3 regions of the Streptosporangium lutulentum genome follow, and region 2 is predicted to be linked to each of the others. Evidence: riboswitches for the same ligand, from Rfam matches in the RefSeq annotation. Region 2 holds a riboswitch; each other region holds the start of a gene.
The links. Region 2 has a riboswitch for cyclic di-AMP ahead of J2853_RS36440 (C40 family peptidase). Riboswitches for the same ligand answer to the same signal wherever they lie in the genome.

Region 1 (5,319 bases), 6.5 Mb from region 2:
ATGTTGCCGCGGGTCTTGCCGTTGGACAGCAGGTCGATGACGACGTCACCGTTGGTGCCGGCCTTGCCGCGGTGGATGTGGAACGCGGTGGGCTTGGAGACGTTCTTCCACTGGACGATGTAGTACATGCGGTTGCCCTGGATGCGGAACTTCGCGACCGCCACTCCGTTGCGGTCGTTGACCTTCTTGCCCGGCGCTCGAACCTCGTTCCTGCCGAGGAGCACCGAGGCGAAGTAGTAGCTCTTGGCCTGGCTCGCCTCGGCGCCGGTGAACGTGGCGGCGGTGGCGCTCACCCCGGCGGACGCCGTGGCGGTGGCCGCCCCGGCCGGTACCGCCACCGCGCCGACGGCCAGCGCCGCGGCCGCCGCGCCCAACGCCACCCGGCCCAGTACGCGCCGCCGCGAGATGCGTCCGCCGTCAACCTGCTCGAATGCGTTCATCGGAACCTCTTCCTTGGGTTTGCTGTGCGGCTCCTTGCCGACATCGCAGACATTAGGAGAGGTACTGAGCCGATCGTAAGTTTTGGGACTATCCGTGTTATGGGCTGATGTAGGCCAGATGCGGATCGGCGAAGAAGGCCCGGACAATGTCGGGACGCTTTTGCAGCCGGCGCATGCTGCGGTGCATAGCCGCGGCCAGCTCATGCTCATCGGCGACCGCCTGGCGCGCCACCCGGGCCTTGACGTTTTGGTTGACCCACTCATCGGGGTTGACCTCCGGCGCATACGCGGGCAGGAAAAACAACCGCAGCCGCCCGCCGGTACGCGCGACGAAATCACCGACCGCTCGGGCGGTATGAATCGACGAGCCGTCGACGATCAAAACGATCGGCCCGGTAATGGTGCGCAGCAGCTGCGCGCAGAACCCGAGGAACGCCCACCGGTCCATCGCGCCGTGTCCCAGCCGATAGCGCAGTGTGCCGTCGGCCCCGACCGCCGAGAACATCTTCACCGACCGGCGACCCGCCCCGGCTGACACGACCGGCGTCTGCCCCACCAGGGCCCAGGTGGTGCCGCAGCGGTGATCGACACGCATGCTCATCTCGTCGGCGAACAACACCACTGTCCCGCGTCTGCGCGCCCGGCGGCAGATTGCCGGGAAGGCCACCGTCGTCCACCCGGTGATGGCCGCCGGATCACGCCGGAGTGCGGCGTAGGCCGGACGCTGTGGCGACAGGCCCAGCCCGCGCAGCAGCCGCCCGGTCGCCGTCACCGACAGGTCGATCCCGAACCAGGCCGCGATCACCATCGCCACCAGCGCCCTGGTCCACAGCACAACGGCCGTGCCCAGTACCTGACGGGGGGTGACGTCACGGACCACCGCCTTGATGGTCTGCTCCTGGCCGGGGGTGAGCCGCCGTGGCCGGCCCGGCGCCTTCTTGATCCGTAGCGCCTCGATACCGCCCGCCCGCGCCTGGCGTTTCCACCGAAACACCGATTCGCGGCCTACTCCCAGTGCTTCAGCCACCCGATCCGGTGACATGCTCCCTCCCAGTAACCGGAGGGCGAAGACCTTCTCCTCGAACGTCGCTCTGCGACCTTTTCTGGCCATACTCCAAGCATGTCCCCGCCGGAACGCGATCTCCCACCGCCACCCAACAAGTACCAAAACTTATGATCGGCTCAGTAGCTGCCGGTGTTAGCGTACAAATCCACATAAAGCGTCGAGTGTGCACAACGGCACATACCGCCCTCGCGGTGGGCCTCAGCCCGCCGTGGTCGTCCGGGGTTACTCCGCGAACTCCGGCCGGTGCGGGATCCGGCCGGCTGGAACATCCATGGCGTACTGCTGCTCGAAGGCGACCGTCTGAGTGTTTGCGGCCGGCTGCTGAGCGGGAGCGGGCCTGCACGAGTGAGAGCGGACGACGTGCTTGGCGAGCTTTTCCCACTTGGCGTAGGCATCGGGGAATCCGGAGCGCTGCACGGCCTGCGCGGCCTGGGTGAGCGGGAGCCGCTTCCAATGGGAGACGGTCGCCAGCCCCTGGTAGAACTTACGCGCCGAGTACTTCGGGTTGAGGATCTGCTTGCGGGTTCCCCAGCCCTGGGACGGGCGCTGCTGGAACAGCCCGAGGGAGTCGCGATCGCCGTAGTTGAGATTGCGCAGCTGGGATTCCTGCAGGCTCGTGGCCACCCCGATGACGGCCGCGCGGGTGGGGAGCCCGAGTTTGGACGCCATCTCGATGACGATGGCGGCGTTGGCCTTCTGCTCGGCGCCCAGCGTGCGGAGCTGTTTTGACGCTTTCGCCGACGACGCCGCGAGGCAGGTCGAAGCCTTGCCTGCGGCCTCGCCCGCAGGCGGTGCCGCGGTGGCCGGCTGCGCCTTGCCGTTCGGCTGCGCCGTGGCAGGTGGCTGTGCCTCGCCGTTCGGCTGTGCCGCGGTGGCCGGCTGTGTCTTGCCGTTCGGCTGTGCCGCGGCGGGTGGCTGTGCCTCGCCGGCCGGCTGTGCCGCGGCGGACGCGCTGCCGACGCCGAGGAGGCATGTGCTCAGCAGCGAGGTGCCGACCGCGCCCGCCGCGATCCGGGCATGGGAACCAGTGCACATTCGGGCGAGGGTACAGCGCTTCCGGTTGAGAACCTCGGAGAACTTCATGGGAGAGGGGTCCTTCGAAAGGGAACAGGGGCCTTCCCGCGGAAATCTCAGGGCCCGTGGTCGTCAGGGCCCGGCGGCGCGGGGGAAGAGGCGCTCAGCCCGGCGAGGGGACGCCGGTGGGAGGGCCATTGGAGTACGGCGAAGCCGGGCGCTGCCGCGCGAGGGCGACGGGCCGGCCGGGGGAGTGACCCGGTTGTGTCGGGACCGGACGAACGGCCTCATCGGACACGGTTCCTGAAACAGGGTTTTACCGACGAGGACCGGCCGGGTGCGCGATTCACCGTGAGAACGGCGTCACATTCGGGCCGGGAACGCGAATCAGCGCCGATGCCGTCCGATTAAGATCGGTCCGGCGAATCCGAGGGCGGATGATGCTGTGATCGTCACGCATTTCTCCATTCCTTGAACGCCTACCGGGTTAGCTGTCGGGCTCGGGCCAGGAGTCGCCCTACCATCCGCGTCGGGATGGATTCGCCCCCTGCGGCGATCAGCCGCGTAGTTGGGTCCTCGGCTCCGGCGGCATGGAATGTCACCGGACTCGGCGCCGGACGGCGGCCTTCCGCTTGAAGGTCGTGTCACCATCCGTTTACTGAAACTAGACACTAACCTCAAATATGGACAAAGCAAACTAAAACCCCCAAAATTGCAAAGATCTACCTTTCTGGCCCTGATTCCGACCGTCGGCCACCGCGCCCGCGGGGCCGCTTACCCCCTGGCCTGGGTGGTAGCGTTCATGATCAGTTGCCTCCGAATGTCGTTGACACGAACCGATCATGTTAAACAGGACCTGCGATGAGCATTGAATCGACGCCGCGCCAGGCGGTCGCCGACCGCATGATCGAGATTCCCGCCGGGGCGATCATCCTGCGGGACGAGGGTACGAAGACGAACTGGAAGGCCGAGGTCGGGGCCTTCCGGCTGGCGCCGTATCCCGTGACCCGCGAGCTGTACCACGCCGTTCTGGGCGAGGCGCCCGCGAGTGCGGCGGGGCCGCGGACGCCGGTGACCGAGGTCTCCTGGATGGATGCCGTACGGTTCTGCAACCTGCTCTCGCAGTCGAAGGGGCTCGACCCCTGCTACTCGATGGGCGACGACCCCGACGGGCAGGACGTGGTCTGCGACTGGGACGCCGACGGCTATCGCCTCCCGTCCGAGGCGGAGTGGGAGTACGCCTGCAGGGCCGGAAGCGCCGGCGTCCGCTACGGGGAGCTGGACGAGATCGCCTGGTACCGCGGGAACTCCGGTGAGGAGATGCACGACGTCGCGACCAAGGCGCCGAACAGGTGGGGGCTCTACGACATGATCGGCAACGTGTGGGAGTGGTGCTGGGACCTCTACGATCCCAGCGTCTACGGCCCGTACCGCGTGTTCCGCGGCGGAGGTCTGTACGATCAGCCCCGATCGTGCCGGGCGTCGTGCCGCCGCAAGAGTCACCCGACCCTTCGCATCGACGACCTCGGGTTCAGGCTCGCCCGATCACGGTGAAAGGCGGTCGCGGACGGGTGCGGTTCCCGCGAGGGTCCGTCAGAAACCGAGCTCGCTCAGCCCGGGATGGGCGTCCGGCCGGCGCCCCAGCGGCCAGTGGTAGGCGCGTTCCGACTCCTCGATGGGAAGGTCGTTGATGGACGCGTGCCTCGCGACCATCACCCCCTGCGCGTCGAATTCCCAATTCTCGTTGCCGTAGGAGCGAGACCAGTTACCCGAGTCGTCGTGGGATTCGTAGGCGAAGCGCACGGCGATACGGTTGCCGTCGAAGGCCCAGAGTTCCTTGATGAGCCGGTAGTCCAGCTCTCTCGTCCACTTGCGCGTGAGGAAAGCGATGATCTCGTCGCGTCCGTTCACGAACTCCGCGCGATTTCTCCAGTGACAGTCCGGCGTGTATCCCTGAGCCACGCGTTCCGGTTCGCGGGTGTTCCAGGCGTCTTCCGCCAACCGGACTTTCTCGATGGCGGCGTCGCGAGTGAACGGGGGAAGCGGAGGATGCGTCGCCATCTTCTCTCCTTACGACGTGTGTGACGGTGCTTCGAAAAGCGCCGGAGTGGTTCCGCTCGCTTCGCCGTCTTCCCTGGTCAGAGTACGGTTTCATCCGGCGTTCGTCACCGATGACGACGGCGCGTCGGCGACCGGGCGGATGCCGGCCGGTGCGGGAAACGCGTTCTCGTCAGGGATCACCCGAACCCCCAGCCGCAATGGGACGTATCGCGGGTCAGGGATGATGTGCCGGATCGGGTGCGGCGACAAGAATGACGAGCCGCTGGACCGGCCAGGCGATCAAGTGCGCCGGGCGCCGTCCTGATCATCCTCCGGCTACCAGAACTTCGATCGCCGTCCTGTCCGGCGGGAGGGAATCCGGCCGGAGCTCGTCAGGCATCAGGCCGCGAGCAGGGCTTGAACCACGGGAGGTCCGACCTACGAACGTCTGCTGAACGAGATCCCCCGACGGACGAGCAACGAACTGTCGATCAAAGTGGCACGCTGATGGTATGGCGTAATCGCCGCCCCCCGAAGGGGGATCAGGTGACCGGTTCACCGCAGACGCAGCACATCGTCGTCCTTGATCCGTCCGAAGTGCCGGCTGCCCGTGCGCTGGCAGCACTCCAGAACGTCGAGGTGGAAGAGGTCCCGCGCCGCGGCATCGAGCCTGTGGTCACCGTGACCCTGATCCTGGTGGGCGCTGTGACCGCGGTCGGCGCCGTGGTGCATGTTCTGGAGCAGCACAAGGGCGGTCAG
Region 2 (5,319 bases):
GTTCCTGGCGGGCGGTATTGATTTCTGGCGTGTCCACGCCTGGTTACCTATGAGGGGGGAGTGATTCTAGATGGCTTATCCGGAAGTGGACTCACGCCATGGCGACAGCCCCCTGGGCATGGGCGATATCGGTCTCAGCGACGAGGATCTCGTGCTGTTGGCGGAGCTCGCCAAAGGTGTCACCGTCGACAGGGTGGGACGCCGCCTCGACATCAGCGGCCGGACGGTCCGGCGCAGGCTCCGCGGGATCTGCGACCGCATCGGCGTGGCCACGGCGATCGAAGCGGTGGCCTGGGCCGCCCGCCGCCAGTTGATCTAGACCGTTCCGATCGCCTCAGCGTGGCCGTATCCCGCTCCGACCGGGGCTGACGCTTCTTGACCGTCCCGGCGGCCTCAAGCCTCTCCGGGTCCGCTCAGCCCCGTCCCGGGCCCTTGGGGCGTCGATCCGCCCGTGGCCCGGTCCGCTTCAGTCGGCGATCCGTACGCCGCCCGCGAAGGGCCGGTTCTCGATCGTGGAGACGTGGATGACGTCACCGGTCTGGGGCGCGTGGACCATCATGCCCGCGCCGATGTAGATCCCGACGTGGTGCAGGTCGTTGTAGAAGAAGACCAGGTCGCCCGGTCGCAGCTCGTCTTTGGAGATGTGGGTGCCCGCGGTCCACTGGTTGCCGGTGTAGTGGGGCAGGCTGATGCCGACCTTCTGGTAGGCCCACATGACCAGCCCGGAGCAGTCGAAGGAGTTGGGGCCCTCGGCTCCCCACACGTAGGGCTTGAGCTGCTGGCTGAGCGCCCAGCGGGCGGCCTCGGCGGCCTTGCCGCTGCCCACGATCGGCACGCTGATCTTCACCCGGTTGCCCCGGGTGGTGGCGGCCCGCTCGCGCACCTCGCTGAACAGGTCGCTCTCGACCCGCTTGACCAGGCGCTCGATCTTGGTCCGCTTGCCGGTGATGTCAGCGAGCAGGTCCTTGACCTCGGCGGTTCTGGCCTTGGCGCCGGCCTGCGCCCGCTCGGCGGCCTCGATCGCCCGGCCGACCTGGGCGACCTCCTCGCTCTGCTGCTGCTGGAGGGCGTAGTTGGTGGTGGCCTGGTCGAGGAAGGTGTCGGGGTCGGTCGACTGGGTGAAGGCGAGCGCGGACCCCATCCCGCCCGTCATGTAGTCGCTCTGCGCGAGGAGGCTGGCCTTGCTCCGCCTGGCCTCCAGCTCTGACTCGCTGACGGCGAGGGTCTTCTTCGCGCTCTCGGCGGCGCGCTCCGCCTGCTTGAGCTTGACCCGCTCGCCGTTGTACTGCTCGCTGAGCGTGCCGATCTCGTTGTGCAGCTTCTCGACCTGTTTGGCCTGCTCCTGGAGGCTGGGTTTCGGATCGGCGGTGGCCGCGAGCAGAGGAGTGCCGAGGGTCAGGCAGGCGAACGCCAGCCCGGTGATCGTCATACGGCGGGTGAGTCCGCGGGGGACGTTTCCCCGGCGGCGGACGTCGCCGCCCGTGTGCTTTCCTCCACGCTCGCGCGTGCGCTTCACCAACAGGCTCCTCTCCTCGGTCGCCTACCGGGTTAGCTGACGGGTTCGGGCCGGAGACAGCCCTACCGGGTGCGTGGGGGGCACGTCGGATTCACCCCGGGGGGACGTGGTCGAGGGTGGGTCCCCGGTTCCCCGCGTTTCGGGGATTCGGCGGGTCAGGCTTTTTACATCACTGACAACGAGGACGGACATTAGTGCACTTGGAGGTTCCTGCTCAACCAGAACTGCAAACTCGGTAGAGGTTTCACAACTGAAATGTCACGGAAAGATCACATATCATAATGATCAACATGGGCGTTACGCTGCCTTGATGTCCCCTTGGGACTTCCTTGGTGCGGGTTTTCGCAGGTCCGGTACCGCAAAAAAGACAAGGTCCGACGTATCATCGCCAATCCATGCTCAGCGTGATGGGCGCGCTACCTGGAGTCACGTGATGGTCGTGGGGTGCGAGTTAAGGGTGGGCCGTAATTGGAGAACGCCGAGGACGTACGCTGATCGGTCATGGAGCAGGTTACGGAGCATTCCCCCGTGGCGACCGTACGAGGCGTCGAAACCGGGAAGCGGCGAGCCGAATCCGAGAACGGAGGCGTGGCCGCGGAGCGCGGGGCGCGGAGTCGTCCGGGGTCAGAGGCCGGCACGGCCGGGATCGTGGTGCGGCGCGCCCGCACCCAGGACGTGCGCGCCATCCGGCGGCTCGTCGACACCTACGGGGGAGACGGCCCGCGCCTTCTGAGGAAGGCCACGGTCACCCTCTACGAGGACGTCCAGGAGTTCTGGGTCGCCGCCGACGGGACGGGCGCGGTCGTCGGCTGCGGGGCGCTTCACGTGCTCTGGGAGGATCTCGCCGAGATCCGCACCGTCGCCGTCGATCCCGGCTGCCGAGGGCTGGGCATCGGCCACAGGATCGTCTCCGCGCTCATACGCACGGCGGGCGAGCTCGGCCTGCGCCGGGTCTTCTGCCTCACCTTCGAGGTCGACTTCTTCGGCCGCCACGGATTCCGGGAGATCCAGGGCACGCCCGTCGCGCCGGAGGTCTACGCGGAGCTCCTCGCCTCCTACGACGAAGGTGTCGCCGAGTTCCTCGATTTGGAGCACGTCAAGCCGAACACCTTGGGAAACACCCGAATGCTGCTGCATCTGACACGGGAGCCCGGCTTCCGCGCCCCCGATGCTGACGAAGCGGAGAGATGACTGTTGATATCTGTATCGATACCTTGTGCACCATCAAGCGTGTGAGTCTGACACATGCCACATGGGCAGTTTTAAGTGAGGTGACGCGGTGAGCACCGGACAGCCGCCATATCCGCAGGATGATCCCGAGCGCGACCGCACACCTTCGGGGCAGCCGGAATATGGACGTCACGATGCGGATCGAGCCCCTGGCGAATTCGATCCCGACATGACGATCGTGGGATACCGATTGGAGACCGCGCAGCCCGACACCGGCCCGGGGCAGACCCCGCAGGGCCACGGTCAGCAGCCTTCCCAGCCCGACTACGGCCAGCCCGCCTACAACCAGCAGTCCTCCCAGGAGCAGTCGCCCTATGGGCAGCAGTCTCCCGCCTACGGCCAGCCCGGCTACGGCCGGCCGCCCGTGACCGGCGCCTACGGCCAGCCCTCCCAGGAGCAACCCGGATACGGGCAGCAGCCTCCCCAGCCCGGATACGGTCAGCAACCCGGAACCGGTGCCTACGGCCAGCCGCCCGCCTACGGCCAGCCGCCCCAGGGACAGCCCGGATACGGTCAGCCCGCCTACGGTCAGCCCCCTCAGGGACAGCCCGGGTACGGCCAGCCTCCCGGCTACGGTCAGCCCGCCTACGGCCAGCAGCCCGGTTATCAGCAGCCGCAGGGTTACGGGCAGCAGCCCCCCGCCTACGGCCAGCCCGGCTACGGCCAGCCCTCCCAGGAGCAACCCGGCTACGGGCAGCAGCCTCAGCCCGGATACGGTCAGCCGCCTGCTTACGGTCAGCCCGCCTACGGTCAGCCCCCTCAGGGACAGCCCGGGTACGGCCAGCCTCCCGGCTACGGTCAGCCCGCCTACGGTCAGCAGCCCGGTTATCAGCAGCCGCAGGGTTACGGGCAGCAGCCCCCCGCCTACGGCCAGCCGGGTTACGGGCCCCAGGGCGCGATGCCCCCCGGTGTCCCCGCTCCGCTCGCGGAGTGGTGGGAGCGCCTGGTGGCCCGCATCATCGACGGGCTGATCTACTTCGCGAGCAGCTTCGCGGTCGGCGCCCTCATCACCGCGATCGTCGTGACGCGGCCGGACTTCAACCTCCGGACCGGCATCGAGACGGATGCGAGCGGCTTCTTCCTGGCGGCCCTGCTGACGTCGTTGATCATGAGTGCGCTGTTCATCGGCTACGAGTTCCTCATGCTTCGCAGGGGCGGCCAGTCTCTGGGCAAGCTGGCCATGGGCATCAAGGTCGTTCCCCTGTCGGGCGGCACCCTGGGGCCCGGTGGGCTCACCACCGGCGTGGCCGCCAAGCGGGCCGCGGCCATATTCGGCCCGCTGCTGCTGACCTGGATCCCCCTCGGGTGGATCATCACCGCCGCCGTATACGTGTACTGGATCCTGGCCTTCGTCTGGCAGTTCGTGGACAAGCCCTACCAGCAGTCCCTGCCGGACAAGGTCGCCGCGACGGTGGTCGTCAAGGCCAAGTAGTTCTGAAAATGGCGGGGCCGGCGGTTCAACCGCCGGCCCCGATTTCATGGACGGACGAGAAAACGGAGTCCGATAACGAGGCCGGCCGGTGTGATGGAAGCGCAAAACTCATTCGCGGCGACGAGAGGACCTTATGGGCGGACCCGTACCTCAGATGGCGAAAATCATCGCAGATCGGCCTCACAGCCGCCTACGCGGTCCTATGAGGCGCCGGTGACCCCCTCCGCTCCGGAAGAGAGCGGCTTCTCGCTTCCGTCCGCGAGGGGGGCGAAGGCCAAGCACGACCGTTTCAAACAGTGGACCATAACAGGGAAGTGATTCCCCCGCCGGGTAAACCCTTCCTTCTCCGGACCCGAGGATGCGACCGGTCGCCGGAGGTAGTTACGACATCACTCATCCAATGGTGGGATCGGCCGACCGCTCGCATCCTCGGCCGCGCATCTTCGTGTTCTCTCTTTCGTCTTCTGCGCCGCGTTCCGGTCGGCGGGCGAAGGTCTTCTTGTGGATCCGGGCCTGGGCCCCGTGGTGTTGCCGGGGTTGTCTACAGGGCTGAGCGCGTTTGGTGGTTATACGGTTTACGACTATGTCTCGCAGTCGAAGACCGTCGTACCCTTGGTAAGAAAGCGATGAAGATCCGTCTTGTTCCGTACGGCGACATCGAACTGCGGTGCGGCGCCGTGATGAAGCGAGTGGTTCTCTTCCGAGGTGTTCCGGTGACCGTGGGTATTCCTGTGAAGAAGCTGTCAGTTGCGATCCCGGGCTCCGCGGCGGGGTTGTTCATCCTCGCGGACAAGGCTCCTCAGCAGGGACTTCGCGGCAAGGTGGAGGAGCCCGGCGGCCTGGAACCCGGGGCGACATTGGTTTTCCGGACATGATGATGATCACTTGATCACCCGGCCGGATTTCCCTCCGCGGCTTTACGTAGTGCAACCGGTAAGGCGGCTGGAGAGAAGCATTAAGGTAGAGAGTGGCTGACGCGGCCGCCCCCGAGACACGCGCCGCTTGCCTGTGGCGCTATGGTCGTGTGTGGGTGGATCCAGACTGATCGGGCGGGTCACCTGTGCAGCCCGGGAGTCGCCGCCACATTTCCATGGTCTCCAGAAAGCCATCTCCGGTCCGGATCGAGGACGAATGTACGACG
Region 3 (5,319 bases), 1.9 Mb from region 2:
TGTACGTGGGGATCGGCCTGATCACGGGAGTCGACACCACGGGCGTCGGGTACTTCTCGCTGTTCGTGGCCGTCATGGCGCTCGCCTACGCGTTCGCGAACTACCAGGTCCTCGACAACAGGCCTTTCGCCGTCATCTGGCTCTACTGGGCGTTCCTGTGGTTCCTCTTCTTCCTGCTGCTGGGGTTGAAGCGGGAGCACCTCACCGCCTACACGGGCTGGGTGACCGCGATCCAGGGCTGGGTCACGGGGGCCATCCCGGCGTTCCTCCTCCTCACCGGTTACTGGCAAGGCTGGAACCAGAACCTCATCGCGATCATCATGATCGTGTTCGGGGTCGTGGTGTTCGGCGCGCTGTGGCCGCTGACCCGGAGAGGGCACAGAACCCCTGCCCGCGCCGGCTCCACCGGCGGAGAGACCATCGCCGCCCATTGAGACCCGTCCGCCCGGCGGAGAGCCGGATCCGGGGAGAGGAGGTGACGCGGCCTTCCGGCGCCGAAACGCTGTGCATCCGATCAGGAGGAGAACCAGTCATGCCCGAAGTCATATTCAGCGTGGATCAGTCGAAGTCGATGCGTGACCAGGCCGTACCCGGTCACAACCGGTGGCACCCCGATATCCCCGCGGCCGCCATGGTGCGGCCCGGAGACGAGTTCCGCCTCGAATGCCGGGACTGGACCGACGCTCAGATAGGCAACAACGACTCGTCCAACGACGTGCGGGACGTCGACCTGTCCCAGACGCACATGCTGAGCGGACCCATCGGGGTCGAGGGGGCGGAGCCGGGAGACCTTCTGGTGGTCGACATCCTCGACCTGGGGCCGGTTCCCCAGCAGGTCGGCAAGGTGTCGGGACAGGGCTGGGGTTACACCGGCGTGTTCGCCAAGGCCAACGGCGGCGGCTTCCTGACCGACTACTTCCCGGACGCCTACAAGGCGATCTGGGACTTCCACGGCGGGCAGGCCACCTCCCGTCACCTGCCCGGTGTCCGGTTCACCGGTATCAGCCACCCCGGGTTGTTCGGCACCGCGCCGTCGCCGGAAATGCTCGCGAGCTGGAACAGGAGGGAACAGGCCCTCATCGACACCGACCCCGGCAGAGTCCCGGCGCTGGGCCTGCCGCCGCTGGCGGACAACGCCCTCGTCGGAACGGCGACCGGCGAGATGGCGAACCGGATCGCCCGCGAGGGAGCCCGTACGGTGCCCGCCCGGGAGAACGGCGGCAACCACGACATCAAGAACTTCACGCGCGGGGCACGCGTCTTCTACCCCGTCTACGTGAAGGACGCCAAGCTTTCGGGAGCGGACCTGCACTTCAGCCAGGGCGACGGCGAGATCACCTTCTGCGGCGCGATCGAGATGGGCGGCTTCATCGACTTCCATGTGGACCTCATCAAGGGCGGCATGGAGAAGTACGGCGTCACCACCAACCCGATCTTCATGCCCGGTAACGTCGAGCCGCGCTACTCGGAGTTCATGTCGTTCATCGGCGTCTCGGTCGACCACGACACGGACACGAACTACTACCTCGACGCGACGGTGGCCTACCGCCGCGCCTGCCTCAACGCCGTCGAATACCTCAAGAGGTGGGGTTACACGGGCGAGCAGGCCTACCTGCTCCTCGGCTCGGCGCCCATCGAGGGCCGGATCAGCGGGATCGTCGACATCCCCAACGCCTGCTGCTCGCTTTACCTGCCGACGGAGATATTCGACTTCGACGTGCGTCCGAACATGGACGGACCCGTCAGGAAGGATCGCGGGCAGTGCGCCGTGTCATCCTGACCGGCGTGGCACAGCGAGACGCGGTCGGCGGGGAGCGGCGTCCGCCGCTCCCCGGCATCCGCGCGTCCGAGGGGTCCGCCGGGGGTGGCGGCCGCCTCGGAGAGCGGAGGTGACGGACGTCGCCTTCCGGTGACCGCGCCTCGTCCCGTCCGGTGGTATACCGATAATTTTTGCCTGGCCCAGGGCAGAACTGTCCCTTGGGGCGCTTGACAGGCCAAAATTGGTCCGTGGTCAGGATCGGATCGGTAGAGATGGACGAATGCGAGCGTGGGCAACTTCCGCCGGTGCTGGGTCAGCTGTTCGCCGGCGGAGGTGACGGGCGGACGCTCTCGGTGGAGTTGCCGTCGGGGGACGTGGTCTGGCCCGATCCCGGTTACGCACAGCTGGCCATCCGCCGCCGTCCGGCGTTCTGGCTCAGTGACGAGGCGGTCTCCGGCGAGCTGTGGGCCGAGTTGAGGGCCCAGCACGAGCACTCGGGCCTGTGGCCGGTGCTGCTGGAGGACTCCATGCAGCCGTGGTCGGCCGGACAGGTCGCCCCGGACACGGTGGTCGAGATCGATCACTACCACACGGCGGCGTTCATGGCCGAGGTGTGGGCTGACTGGATCGCGAGGGCGCACATCGACCAGTTGGAGCTGCTGGACCCGTTCGGCCCCGAATGCCCCGGTCCAGCCCCGTCGGGCACGCTCGCCGCCGATCCCGGCGTGGTCGCCGACTGGTACGCCGGGCTCGTGGCCGAACGCAGGACCCCTCTCGGGCTGATCGCGGCCGACCGGGGGGCCGACGCGCTGGCCGTCATGGGGTGGCAGGGCGCCCTGAACCACAACGAGTGGATGGTCCCGCTCGCCGCCGTGGTGCGGAGCTGGGAGGACAGGTTCGGGGCCCGGGTGGTCGGCATGGGATTCAACACCCTGGACCTGAGCGTCGCCGCACCCCCGCTGACCTCGGAACACGCGCTGCACGTCGCCGCCGAGCACTGGACGTTCTGCCCCGACAGCATCACCCAGGGCGCCGGGACGCTCATCGACTACGCCGAGCAGATCAAGGGCAGGAACGCCTGGTCGTTCTGGTGGGACTGATCGGGTGTGGGCCACCGGTGGTCCGGCGGCGCGAAAGCCGCCACGGCGGCGACGGCCACGGCCTGACCGGTAAGGGTTCCTTGACGAATGCAGGTAGATCTTCTGGGGCTTTCGTGGCTTTTGCTTTGCTTTGTCCCATATAGGTCGGTAGTGTCCATTTACCGGTTGGCGACCTGCCCTTCATCGGAAGGAGCGGCCGGCCGCGTCGAATCCCGAGGGTCGATAAAGCCCCGGGAGCCGGGGACCCACTACTTGGGGTGAATCCACCGCGAACGCGGTGGTAGGGCAACTCCACCGCCCGAATCCGTCAGCTAACCCGGTAGACGAGATGGAGAGGAGATCCCTTATGGATCACCGCGTCATGTTCGTTCCGGCCCGTCTCCCGTTCAGGTCGATCACCCAGAGCTTCCACCGCGCCTGATCGCGGTGTCCTCCCGAACGCGCTCCACGTAGCGTCCGGTCGATCCGGCTACGTCCTTCTTTTATCCGTGAGTGCGCCTCCGCCCGTGCCCCCTTCTGTTCGTACGCGGCTGCCCCATTCCCTCGCGAAAGAGGCTCTCTTCCATGCGTTTCTCCCTCGGCCCGCATAAGAACCGTCTCGCCGCCGTCACCCTCCTCGGCGCGAGCATCCTGACCTCCGCGAGTGTCGCCTCGGCGCTCCCGGCCTCCGCGAACTCCCTCTATGCGAGCCCGGCCTCGGCATCCTCCGCCGCGGCGCTCTCCACCCGGGACGGCCTCGCCCCCGAGGTCGGTTCCGGTGCCACCCTTCTCAAGGGTTCGACCACGGCCTCCTACTTCTGGGACGACGCCTCCGGCCGCGCCGGGGACACCGGCCTGCCCGCGAGCGGCAAGCCGATGCAGAAGGGCATGATCGCCAGCCCGAGCTGGCCGCTGTTCACCGAGGGTTACCTCCTCTACAAGGGCAAGAAGGCCCCCTTCTTCGTCGGCGACCGCGGTCCCGGTGCTCCCTCCAGCAGCGGAATCATGATCGACATCGACGCCAAGACCTTCGCCGAGCTGACCGGCGGCACGTTCAACTCCAGCACACTCGCAGTGGAGAACAACGGCGGCCTGGGCCACATCGACGTCCAGTACGTGGTCACCAAGTGGGGTGAGGGCGTGGGCAAGAAGGGCTACCCCGTGGCGTTCTCCACCGGCGCGTGGGGCCGCAAGGACCTCAACCCCGTCGCGCCTCCGAAGGCCGAGCCCGTCGAGGGCTAGTCTGAGCACGTCCCGGGAGGGCGCCGGTCCCCCGCGAAACTCTTGTCCCCGTCCCTACAGAATGACATTCTGTTTTGCGGAATCAGCACGACGTCCGCGGGACCAGCAGGTAGGAGTGCCATGACTCAGCGCGCCTCGGCGAACGGCATCGAGATCGCCTACGACACCTTCGGCTCCTCAGGGGGCCGCCCGCTCCTCCTGGTCATGGGACTCGGCTCCCAGATGATCCACTGGGACGAGGAGCTCTGCGAGTCGCTCGCCGACGCGGGACACCACGTCGTACGGTTCGACAACCGCGACGTCGGGGAGAGCACACACTTCCACGACCACGGGATCCCCGCCTTCGGCGGGAACGGGCAGGTGCCCTACCTGCTGGACGACATGGCCGACGACACCGCGGGGCTGCTGGACGCGCTCGGCTGGGAGTCCGCCCACGTGGTCGGCGCCTCGATGGGCGGCATGATCGCTCAGTTGCTGGCGGTCCGCCACCCGCACCGGGTGCGCAGCCTCACCTCGATCATGTCCACCCCGAGCCCGGGGGCCGCCCGGCCCACCGAGGCGGCGATGGCGGCGCTCATGGCGCCTCCCGCCTCCGACCGCGAGGGCGCGATCCAGCGGGCACTGGCCACCTGGAAGGTCATCGGCTCTCCGGGATATCCGATCAACCATGAGCGGATCACCCGGCTCGCCGGGCTGAGCTACGACCGGTGCTTCGACCCGGCGGGATCGACCAGGCAGCTCGCCGCGATCATGGCCTCCGCCGACCGCGCGCCGATGCTCAAGGAGCTCACGGTGCCCGCCCTCGTACTGCACGGCGAGGACGACCAGCTCGTGCCGCTCTCCGGCGGGATCGCCACGGCCGAGGCGATCCCCGGGGCCAAACTGATCACCTTCCCCGGCATGGGACACGACCTGCCCCGCCCGCTCTGGCCCGAGTTCGTCGGCGCGATCGGCGAGCTCACCGCGGCCGCCGAGGGTTGAGCTCCGGTACGGCTTACGCCTCCCGGGGCGTAAGCCGTACCGGAGGATCAGATCTCGAGCTTTTCCTCGATGCCGCGGAGAGAGTGCCGCGCGAGCGCGAGGTTGGCCCGGCTGCGGTCGAGCGCGAGATAGAGGAAGAGCCCCTTGCCGCTCCTGCCGGCGAGCGGGCGGATCACGTGATACTGGCCGCTGAGCGTGATGAGGATGTCCTCGATGCCCTCCTTGAGGCCCAGCGACTCCATGGTCCGCATCTTGGCC

Region 1: another riboswitch for cyclic di-AMP. It lies ahead of J2853_RS06675 (hypothetical protein); the one in region 2 lies ahead of J2853_RS36440 (C40 family peptidase).
Region 3: another riboswitch for cyclic di-AMP. It lies ahead of J2853_RS44675 (hypothetical protein); the one in region 2 lies ahead of J2853_RS36440 (C40 family peptidase).

The regions. Positions count from the first base shown of each region.
Region 1 is NZ_JAUSQU010000001.1:1,589,435-1,594,753, forward strand. It holds gene J2853_RS06665 (CHRD domain-containing protein) at 1-440, opposite strand, end outside; gene J2853_RS06670 (IS630 family transposase) at 538-1,551, opposite strand; gene J2853_RS06675 (hypothetical protein) at 1,729-2,541, opposite strand; cyclic di-AMP (ydaO/yuaA leader) riboswitch at 2,981-3,143, opposite strand; gene J2853_RS06680 (formylglycine-generating enzyme family protein) at 3,382-4,074, shown strand; gene J2853_RS06685 (nuclear transport factor 2 family protein) at 4,114-4,581, opposite strand; gene J2853_RS06690 (hypothetical protein) at 5,107-5,319, shown strand, end outside.
Region 2 is NZ_JAUSQU010000001.1:8,087,103-8,092,421, forward strand. It holds gene J2853_RS36435 (helix-turn-helix domain-containing protein) at 71-319, shown strand; gene J2853_RS36440 (C40 family peptidase) at 467-1,516, opposite strand; cyclic di-AMP (ydaO/yuaA leader) riboswitch at 1,522-1,679, opposite strand; gene J2853_RS36445 (amino-acid N-acetyltransferase) at 2,165-2,707, shown strand; gene J2853_RS36450 (RDD family protein) at 2,916-4,178, shown strand; gene J2853_RS36455 (hypothetical protein) at 4,805-5,053, shown strand.
Region 3 is NZ_JAUSQU010000001.1:9,937,723-9,943,041, forward strand. It holds gene J2853_RS44660 (AmiS/UreI family transporter) at 1-434, shown strand, start outside; gene fmdA (formamidase) at 533-1,780, shown strand; gene J2853_RS44670 (DUF4253 domain-containing protein) at 2,008-2,859, shown strand; cyclic di-AMP (ydaO/yuaA leader) riboswitch at 3,053-3,200, shown strand; gene J2853_RS44675 (hypothetical protein) at 3,424-4,080, shown strand; gene J2853_RS44680 (alpha/beta fold hydrolase) at 4,201-5,061, shown strand; gene J2853_RS44685 (hypothetical protein) at 5,109-5,319, opposite strand, start outside.